Regions from separate parts of the Kitasatospora sp. NPDC090091 genome, predicted to be linked through region 2. Evidence: riboswitches for the same ligand, from Rfam matches in the RefSeq annotation. Region 2 holds a riboswitch; each other region holds the start of a gene.
The links. A riboswitch is a leader RNA that binds a small molecule or an ion and turns the genes downstream of it on or off. The one in region 2 is predicted to bind cobalamin.
Positions count from the first base shown of each region.

Region 1 (3,263 bases), on a different contig from region 2:
CTCCTCCCGTCGTGGTCTGCGGGCCGGAGCTCCGAGGGCTGCCCCGGCGCGTCGCCGGTGTCCTCCGGGCCCCTGCGTCCAGGCCCGGAAAGGCACCCATGTCCGCGCTCCGCCGCCCCCTCGGTCTGCTCGCGATACCCGCACTGGCGCTCGCCACCGCACTCCCGGCGGCCACCGCCGCCCACGCCGCACCCGCCGCCGCACCCGCCGCCGCGCCGTCCTCCGCGACCGTCCGTCCGGACGCCGCCGCGGCCGGCTGGCTGGCCCGTCAGCTCGTCGGCGGCGACCACTTCGAGTCCGTCTTCGACGGCACCGCCTACCCCGACCAGGGCCTGACCATCGACGCTGTGCTGGCCTTCGCCGCCTCGCACAGCTCCGACGAGGCCGCCGCCAAGGCGACCGCCTGGCTGGCCAAGCCCGAGATCCTCGGCGGCTACCTCGGCGACGGCACCACCGAGGCGTACGCGGGCGCCACTGCCAAGCTGCTGCTCGCCGTCGAGGTGCGCGGCGGGAACCCGACGGCCTTCGGCGGCGTCGACCTGCCGGCCCGGCTGCGCTCGCTCCAGACCGCCGAGGGCCGGTTCTCCGACCGCTCCCAGTGGGGCGACTACAGCAACGCGTTCGGCCAGTCCCTCGCGGTGATCGCCCTGCACCGCACGCCCGGCGGTGCCCCGGCCGCGGCCGTCGACTTCCTGGCGAACAGCCAGTGCGCGGACGGCGGCTACCCCGTCTCCTTCGGCCAGGCCACCTGCACCAGCGACCCGGACGCCACCGCCCTCGCCGCCCAGGCCCTGGCCGCCACCGGCCGCACCGCCAAGGCGAACGCGGGCCTCGGCTGGCTCGCCGCCCACCAGAACGCCGACGGCGGCTTCGCCGCAGCCGGGGCGTCCGCCTCCAACGCCAACACCACCGGGCTGGCCACGCAGGCGCTGCTGTCCGGCGGGCGCTTCGGGGCCGGCGTCAAGGGCTGGAGCCGGCTGGTGAAGTTCCAGCAGGGCTGTGCCACCGACCCGGCGGTACGCGGCGCGATCGCCTACGACGCGACCGGCTTCAACCCCGGCAGCGGTTCCCGGGCGACCGCGCAGGCGGTCCTCGGCCTGGCCGCAGCCCCGCTGGCGACCCTCTCCGCCGCCGGCGCGCGTCCCGACGCCCCCACCCTGGCCTGCCCGGCGCCGGCCGCCCGCTGAGAATCCGAACCCCCGACCCCACGAGGAGAGTTCCGATGACCGACACCCTCACCCCGGCCCGCCCCGCGCGCCGCACGCTCGGCTCGATCGCCGCCGTGGCGGCCCTCACCGCCGGCCTGCTCGGCGCCTCCGCCGTCCAGGCCCCGCAGGCCCACGCCGCGGCCTGCAGTGGCACCACCGGCGTCACCGTCGTGGTCGACTTCACCGCCGTCGGCGGCGGCATCGAGACCGGCTGCGCACCCGGCGACCCGGCCACCGGCCTCGCCGCGCTGACCGGTGCCGGATTCTCGTGGGCCTTCCACCCGCGCTTCCCCGGCTTCGTGTGCAAGATCAACGCACTGCCGACGACGTGCACCAACCCGACCGGCGGCGCCTACTGGTCGTACTGGCACGCCCAGCACGGCGGCCCTTGGTCGTACAGCAACCTGGGCGCGGGCAGCTACAACCCGGCGCCCGGGGACGTCGAGGGCTGGTCCTTCGGCGCCGGCGCGCAGCCGGGAATCACGGCGCCCTGACACCGGTGTGTCGCCGCACGCGGCGCGCCGGGCACCCTCCGAGGAGCCCGGCGCGCAGGTGATGTGATCGACATGACGATCCGTTGACTCTCCGTCAGGCGCCGTGGTCTGATGAAGCGATTTTCACCCTCGGTATTCAGGGGAAGCCGGTCCAACTCCGGCGCTGACCCGCAACCGTGGACCCACCTCCGGGTGGGTGAGCCGGAATGCCTGGACCGGGGGACTGTTCACACAGCACATGCGTCGTCGCGGACTACGACGCGGTCGCGACGGTGCCTGCCCGGGAACCGTCGGCTGCGCCGCTGCCTCCCGCGTCGACCGACCAGGGAGTCGTCGTGAGGGTCAGCAGCAGTCGCGCACGCCACAGAAGCCGGGACCTCGCGTCCCTCGTCGTCGCCGGGACCGTCGCGGCTGCCGCCTGCGGTGCGGTCCTGCTCGGACACCCCGGTACGGCCGCCGCCGACCCGGTCGAGCAGTGCGCCGCGGCATCCGGGGCGATCGTGACGGTCGACCTCAGCCGGGGCGATGGTGCCGCCCGGGGTTGCGACGCCCACCCCGTGACGGGAACGACCCTGCTGCACGACGCCGGGCGCACCCCCGACCTCGGCAAGGGCAGCACGTACCTGACCGATCCGGCCCGTCTGATCGACGGTCACTACTACGAGGCCTTCCCGACCTTCGCCGACTTCGGCCTCACCATCGACGGCGCCTACGCCCTGGCGGCGACCGGCACCGACGACGTCACGCTGCGCAAGATCGTCGACTTCCTCGACCAGCAGGGCAAGGACCCCAACGACCGCACCGTCAACGACTGGACCGCCGTCGGGACCGAGTACGCGGGCGGCGGTTCGATCGGCAAGGAGGCCCTGCTCGCCGAGATCGTCGGGCGCAACCCCCGGGCCTTCGGCGGCCACGACCTGATCGCCGCGCTCGACCGGGCGGTCTGTGCCAAGGCCGACCAGAACACCGGCTGCGCGGACTCCGGCAACTACACCTACGCCACGTCGGTGTTCTCCCAGGCGCTCGGCATCATGGCCCAGCTGCGCGCCGACGACGCGACGAACGCCGCCGCGCCGATCGCCTACCTGAAGAGCCTCCAGCACGCCGACGGCTCCTGGCCGAGCCTGATACCCGCCACCGGCGACTCCGACGTGGACAGCACGGCGATGGCCCTCATGGCGCTCGCCCTCGTCCCCGGTGACGAGGCCGCCGCGGCCGTCGACAAGGGGCTCGCCTGGCTCGCGGCCCAGCAGCTTTCCGACGGCGGCTTCCCCGGCGCGGCCGGCCACTCGACCAACTCGGCGGCCCTCGCCGTCCAGGGCATGACGCTGCGCAAGGCCGCCTACGGCGGGCAGATCGCCAAGGCGCTCGACTTCCTCGCCGGCCAGCAGAACGGCGACGGCGGGTTCAACGTCGCGTCCGCCGGGCAGCAGGGATCGGACGTCCGCGCGTCGACGCAGGTGGTCGGCGGTTCCACCGGGATCTCCTTCGGCACGCTGTCCCGGAACCTGGGCGGTACTCCGACGCCGACGCCGACGGGCACGCCGACGCCGACGGGGAC
Region 1 is NZ_JBIVDY010000003.1:355,808-359,070, reverse strand. Features, by position in the region: gene ACIPSC_RS07130 (peptidase) at 99-1,187, shown strand; gene ACIPSC_RS07125 (flagellar hook-length control protein FliK) at 1,223-1,702, shown strand; cobalamin riboswitch at 1,792-1,935, shown strand; gene ACIPSC_RS07120 (prenyltransferase/squalene oxidase repeat-containing protein) at 2,038-3,263, shown strand, end outside.
Region 1: it holds a riboswitch for cobalamin, as region 2 does, so the genes downstream of both, ACIPSC_RS07120 (prenyltransferase/squalene oxidase repeat-containing protein) here and ACIPSC_RS19625 (cobalamin biosynthesis protein) in region 2, are expected to answer to the same signal.

Region 2 (3,263 bases):
CAGCTCCCAGAACCGCTCGCCGGCCGGCCGGTCCCGGGTGACGGCGGGCCCGGCCGCCGGGGCCGGCGAGCCCCAGCTGCCGGCGCCCCAGTGCGAGGAGACCTGGTACTCGCTCTGCAGCGCCGTCAGCACGGCGGCGAGGTCCTCCTCGTGCACCGGCACGATCCGGCCGATCGCACGGACGTGCGCCTGCCAGCGCCCGTCCACGCACTGCTTCAGCCGCTGGTCCAGCTCCTCCCGACGGCCCGTCACCGCGACCAGCTCGCGCAGCCGCAGCCCGAGCACCTGGGCGAGCGCGTGGGTCTGCGCCTCGTCGCCGTCCCAGCGGTCGGCCGCCTCGGCCTGCTGGTAGTGCCGCAGCGGGACGCCGATCCGGCGGGCCGCGGCCTCCTGGTTGAGCTCCCGGGCCACCCGGAAGTCCCGCAGCCGGGCCGGGTGGGCGCCCATCAGCTGGGCGGGCGGGCACCAGAGCGCCCGGGCGAGGGCGATGAACTCCTCCTCGGTCGGGCGCAGCCCGCCGCTCTCCCAGCCGAGCACATGGGCGGGCAGCAGCCGGATCCCGTGCGCGGCCATTCCCTCGGCGACCTGCTCGGGGGTCAGGCCGAGGCCGGCGCGGTGCGCACGGGCGGCCGCCGGGGAGAAGGGCACCGGCGGCAGGGCGGGTGGCTGTCTGCGTCGCATGCGCCGACCGTAGGGGTTTGGTCCATCGGCGCCCCAGCCGCCGAACGCACGAAGCGGGCCTGGAGGTACCTCCAGGCGGATGGACGATCCCACAGCCTGTCATGCCCCTGCGGCAGTCATGATCGGAGATAGCGACGTGGTCGGGAACGGTGAAAACGGGGGTGCGGCGGCGTGAGGCCGTGTGACCAACCCCTCCGCGACCTTGGTTGACTCGCGGTTCGGCCGCGTGATGGGATCCTTCAGCCAATACGGAGGCATGCAGAGGAAGCCGGTGCGAGTCCGGCGCGGTCCCGCCACTGTCACCGGGGAGCACGTCCGACAAAGCCCTCCTTGCCCGCCGACGGGCAGGAGCGGCCCACCGGCAGGCCGTCAGAAGCCGCTGGAAGGCGCGGCCGTGCGTTCGACCCGGAAGCCAGGAGACTCTCGCCCCCGGTACGTCGATCCAGGGCGCGGACCCTGAGTGAGGACACGCACGCGATGCAGGCTGCCCAGCCCCACCGAGACCTCCGCTGCCTGCCGTGCGCCCGCTGACCCGCGCCGCCGCCTTCGCCCTGGGCGCCGTCGCCGGCAGCCTCGCCGACGCCCGGTTCGCCGACCCGCGCCGCGGCCACCCGGTGGCGCTCTTCGGCAGCGCGGCCGGCCGCCTGGAACGCCGGATCTGGCGCGACGACCGCGCCGTCGGCGCCGCCTACACCGCACTCTGCGTGGGCACCGTCACGGCCGGCGCGCTGGCCGCCGAGCGCCTGCTGGGCCGGCGCCTGCCCGGGCGGGCCGCGCTGGCCGCCGCCGCCACCTGGACGGTGCTCGGCGGCACCTCGCTCACCCGGGAGGCCCGGACCATCGGCCGCTCGCTCGCCGCGGGCGACCTGACGGCGGCCCGGGCCCGGCTGCCGCACCTGTGCGGGCGCGACCCGAGCGCGCTGGACGAGCAGCAGGTGGCCCGCGCCGTGGTCGAGTCGGTCGCCGAGAACACCGCCGACGCCGTGGTGAACGCGCTGGTCTGGGGCGCCGTCGCGGGCACGCCCGGGCTGCTCGCCTTCCGCGCCGTCAACACCCTGGACGCGATGGTCGGCCACCGCTCGCCGCGGCACACCCGCTTCGGCTGGGCCTCGGCCCGGCTGGACGACGTGGCGGGCTGGCCGGGCGCCCGGCTGACCGCGCTGCTCACGGTGGCCGCCGCGCCCGAACCCCGGACCGCCTGGCGGGTCTGGCGCCGGGACGGCTCCGCGCACCCCAGCCCCAACGCGGGCCAGGCCGAGGCGGCCTTCGCCGGCGCCATCGGCGTCCGCCTGGGAGGCACGCTCCATTACGGCGACCGGGTCGAGCACCGGCCGGTCCTCGGTGCGGAGCTGCGGCCGGTCGGGGTGGACGACATCGAACGGGCCTGTCAGCTCTCCCGGCGGGTGGGCGCGCTGGCCCTGGGTACGACGGTCGCGGGGCACCTGCTGCTCCGGGCGGTCCTGGGCAGGAGGGGAAGGGCATGAGCAACGCGCTGCTGGTCGCCGGGACGACCTCGGACGCGGGCAAGAGCGTGGTCACCGCGGGCATCTGCCGCTGGCTGGCCCGGCAGGGCGTCAGTGTCGCGCCGTTCAAGGCGCAGAACATGTCGCTGAACTCGTTCGTCACCGCCGACGGCGCCGAGATCGGCCGGGCCCAGGCGATGCAGGCGCAGGCGGCCCGGGTCGAGCCCGAGGCGGCGATGAACCCGGTGCTGCTCAAGCCCGGCGCGGACGGCCGCAGCCAGGTGGTGCTGCTGGGCCGGCCGGTCGCCGAGGTCGGCGCGCTGGACTACCGCGAGCGCAAGCCCGTCCTGCTGGAGCGGGCCCTGGAGTGCCTGGCCGACCTGCGCCGCCGCTACGACGTGGTGGTCTGCGAGGGCGCCGGCTCGCCGGCCGAGATCAACCTGCGGGACCGGGACATCGCCAACATGGGCCTGGCCACCGCCGCCGGGCTGCCGGTCGTCGTGGTCGGGGACATCGACCGCGGCGGCGTGTTCGCGGCGATGTACGGGACGCTGGCGCTGCTCTCCGCGGAGGACCAGCGCCACGTGGCCGGCTGGTTCGTCAACAAGTTCCGCGGCGACGCACGGCTGCTCGCCCCCGGGCTGGAGATGCTGCGCGAGCTGACCGGCCGTCCGGTGCTGGGCACCCTGCCGATGCTGTCCGGGCTCTGGCTGGACGCCGAGGACTCGCTCGACCTCACCACCGTGGTGGACCGCACCGAGGGCCGCGGGCCGGTGGGCCGGGACGTGCTCCGGGTGGCCGTGGTGCGCTTCCCCCGGCTCTCCAACTTCACCGACGTGGACGCGCTGGCCCAGGAGCCGGGCGTGCTGGTCCGCTGGGCCACCCGCCCGGAGGAGCTGGCCGACGCCGACCTGGTGGTGCTGCCCGGCACCCGGGCCACCGTCGCCGACCTGGCCTGGCTGCGCGAGCGCGGGCTGGAATCGGCCCTCCGGGCGCGGGCCGCGGCCGGACAGCCGGTGCTCGGCGTCTGCGGCGGCTACCAGATGCTCGCGCGCGAGATCGTGGACGGCGTCGAGTCCCGGGCCGGCGCGGTGGACGGGCTCGGCCTGCTGCCGACGC
Region 2 is NZ_JBIVDY010000010.1:240,124-243,386, reverse strand. Features, by position in the region: gene ACIPSC_RS19630 (XRE family transcriptional regulator) at 1-681, opposite strand, end outside; cobalamin riboswitch at 942-1,104, shown strand; gene ACIPSC_RS19625 (cobalamin biosynthesis protein) at 1,200-2,165, shown strand; gene ACIPSC_RS19620 (cobyric acid synthase) at 2,162-3,263, shown strand, end outside.

Region 3 (3,263 bases), on a different contig from region 2:
GGTTCCGGCCGGCGGGATCACCCCGGCCGGCCGCGATCACTACGCCGTCTTCACCCCGTACCACCGCGCCTGGCAGCAGGCACCCCGCCGGACCGTGCTGGCCGCGCCCCGCAGGCTCGACACTCCGGACGGCATCGGCAGTGCGAACCTGGTGGTCGCGGGCCCGTTCTCCCCGGGCCTGCCGCGCGGTGGCGAGACCGTCGCCCTGAAGCGCTGGCGGGCCTGGGACATCGACGGCTACGCCGAGATCCACGACGACCTCGCCGCCGACAGCACCTCCCGGCTCTCCCCGTACCTGCACTTCGGCTGCCTGTCACCCACTTGGCTCGCCACGCACGCCGTGCGGCACGACGGCGCCGGCGCGCAGGCCTTCGTCCGGCAACTCGCCTGGCGCGACTTCCACCACCAGGTCCTCGCCGCCCGCCCCGACGCCGCCCGCCACGACTACCGCACCAGGGGCGACCACTGGCACCACGACGAGCAGGAGGCCGAGGCCTGGCGGCAGGGCCGCACCGGCTACCCGATCATCGACGCCGGGATGCGCCAACTCGCCCACGAGGGCTGGATGCACAACCGGGCCCGCCTGCTGACGGCCGGCTTCCTCACCAAGTCCCTCTACCTGGACTGGCGGATCGGCGCCGCTCACTTCCTGTCCCTGCTCGTCGACGGCGACGTGGCCAACAACCAGCTCAACTGGCAGTGGGTCGCCGGCACCGGCACCGACACCCGCCCCAACCGGATCCTCAACCCACTGCGCCAGGCCGACCGTTACGACCCCAACGGGGACTACGTACGCCGCTGGGTGCCGGAACTCGCCGACCTCCCGGGCCCGGCCGTCCACCGGCCCTGGCTGTTCGACGGCCGGTACCCGGCCCCCGTCGTCGCGCCGGAGGAACTGACCGCCCGGTTCCGGCACGGGCGTTCCTGAGCGCGGCTGCCGTCATGGCCGCCGGCCGTGAGTGCCCTGGGCGGATCGTCCACGTCGGCTCGTCCACGTCGGCCGGGTCGAGGTCGCACCGGCCAGGGTGCCCGACGGGACGCCTTGGCGCGGCGCGTGCGCGAACCCCTGGACTTACTAGGACGTCCAACTATATGGTCGATGACAGGTCCGCGGTGTCAGGGAAGCCGGTGTGAGTCCGGCACGGTCCCGCCACTGTGACCGGGGAGTTCGTCCTCGCAGTTCGACGGCCACTGGCAGCCAGCCGGGAAGGCCTGGGGACGGGCGCTGATCCGGGAGTCAGGATACCGGCCGCGGGTGGTCCGTGTTTTCCACGAGGATGGAGACGACACGCATGACTTCGGGCTGCCTTTCCCGTTCCGCCGCCGCCCCTTGCCCTGCCGTGCCGAGCACCGGGGCGCAACTCCGCCCCTGACGCCACGTCAACCGCCGCTGCCGCCCGGCGCGCACGAGCGTGCGCCCGGACGCCGGCGGTGCCCTCTCCATTCCTCCTCTCCCCATCCACGATGAGAGAAGGAACCGATGGTCCGTGAACTGACCCACTTCGTCGGCGGCAAGCGCACCGCCGGCACGTCCGGCCGGTTCGGCGACGTGTACGACCCCAACACCGGCCGGGTGCAGGCCCGGGTGCCGCTGGCCGACCGGGCCGAGGTCGAGGCGGTGATCGCCGACGCGGCGCAGGCCCAGCCCGAGTGGGCCGCCTGGAACCCGCAGCGGCGGGCCCGGGTGCTGCTGCGCTTCCTGCAACTGGTCGAGCAGGAGCGGGAGGAGCTCGCCCGGCTGCTCTCCGCCGAGCACGGCAAGACCGTCGCCGACGCCCACGGCGACCTCCAGCGGGGCCTGGAGGTCGTGGAGTTCGCCGCCGGGATCCCGCACCTGCTCAAGGGCGAGTTCACCGACAACGCCGGGACGGGCATCGACGTGTACTCGATGCGCCAGCCGCTCGGCGTCGTCGCGGGCATCACGCCGTTCAACTTCCCGGCGATGATCCCGCTCTGGAAGGCCGCGCCCGCGCTGGCCTGCGGCAACGCCTTCGTCCTCAAGCCCTCCGAGCGCGACCCCTCGGTGCCGCTGCGGCTGGCCGAGCTGTTCCTGGAGGCCGGACTGCCGCCGGGCGTCCTCAACGTGGTCAACGGCGGCAAGGAGGCCGTCGACACGCTGCTGGAGGACCCGCGGGTGGAGGCGGTCGGCTTCGTCGGCTCGACCCCGATCGCCCAGTACGTGTACGCGACCGCGGCCGCCCACGGGAAGCGGGCGCAGTGCTTCGGCGGCGCGAAGAACCACATGATCGTCATGCCGGACGCCGACCTCGACCAGGCGGCCGACGCGCTGATCGGCGCCGGGTACGGCTCGGCCGGCGAGCGCTGCATGGCGATCTCGGTCGCCGTCCCGGTGGGGGAGGAGACCGCCGACGCCCTGGTGGCGAAGCTGGTCGAGCGGATCGCCGCCCTGAAGGTCGGCCGCTCGGACGACCCGGCGGCCGACTTCGGCCCGCTGGTCGGCGCCGACGCGCTCGCCCGGGTGCGCGACCACCTCGACATCGGTGTCGCAGAGGGCGCCGAACTCGTCGTCGACGGACGCGACTTCCGGCTGGACGGGCACGAGGGCGGCTACTTCCTCGGCGCCTCGCTGTTCGACCGGGTCACCCCGCAGATGCGGATCCACCGGGAGGAGATCTTCGGCCCGGTGCTCACCGTCGTCCGCGCCGCCGACTACGAGGAGGCGCTGCGCCTGCCCAGCGAGCACGAGTTCGGCAACGGCGTGGCGATCTTCACCCGGGACGGCGACACCGCCCGCGACTTCACCCGCCGGGTCAACACCGGCATGGTCGGCGTGAACGTGCCGATCCCGGTGCCGGTCGCCTACCACACCTTCGGCGGCTGGAAGCGCTCCGCGTTCGGCGACCTCAACCAGCACGGACCGGACGCGATCCGCTTCTACACCCGCACCCGGACCGTCACCTCGCGCTGGCCCTCCGGGGTCAAGGAGGGCGCGAGCTTCACCATTCCGACGATGGGATGAGCGCCGTGCACGACCTCACCGAGGACCAGCGGGCCGTCGCCGGGACCACCCGGGCCTTCGCCGACGAGTACCTGGCGCCGCACGCGGTGGAGTGGGACCGGACCAAGCACTTCCCGGTCGACGTGCTGCGCAAGGCGGCGGACGTCGGCCTGGCCGGCGTATACGTGCGCGAGGACGTCGGAGGCTCCGAACTCTCCCGGGCGGACGGGGTGGTGGCCTTCGAGGCGCTCGCCACCGGCTGCCCGTCGATCGCCGCCTACCTGTCCATCCACAACATGGTCGG
Region 3 is NZ_JBIVDY010000003.1:362,312-365,574, reverse strand. Features, by position in the region: gene ACIPSC_RS07160 (cryptochrome/photolyase family protein) at 1-928, shown strand, start outside; cobalamin riboswitch at 1,077-1,269, shown strand; gene ACIPSC_RS07155 (CoA-acylating methylmalonate-semialdehyde dehydrogenase) at 1,481-2,980, shown strand; gene ACIPSC_RS07150 (acyl-CoA dehydrogenase family protein) at 2,977-3,263, shown strand, end outside.
Region 3: it holds a riboswitch for cobalamin, as region 2 does, so the genes downstream of both, ACIPSC_RS07155 (CoA-acylating methylmalonate-semialdehyde dehydrogenase) here and ACIPSC_RS19625 (cobalamin biosynthesis protein) in region 2, are expected to answer to the same signal.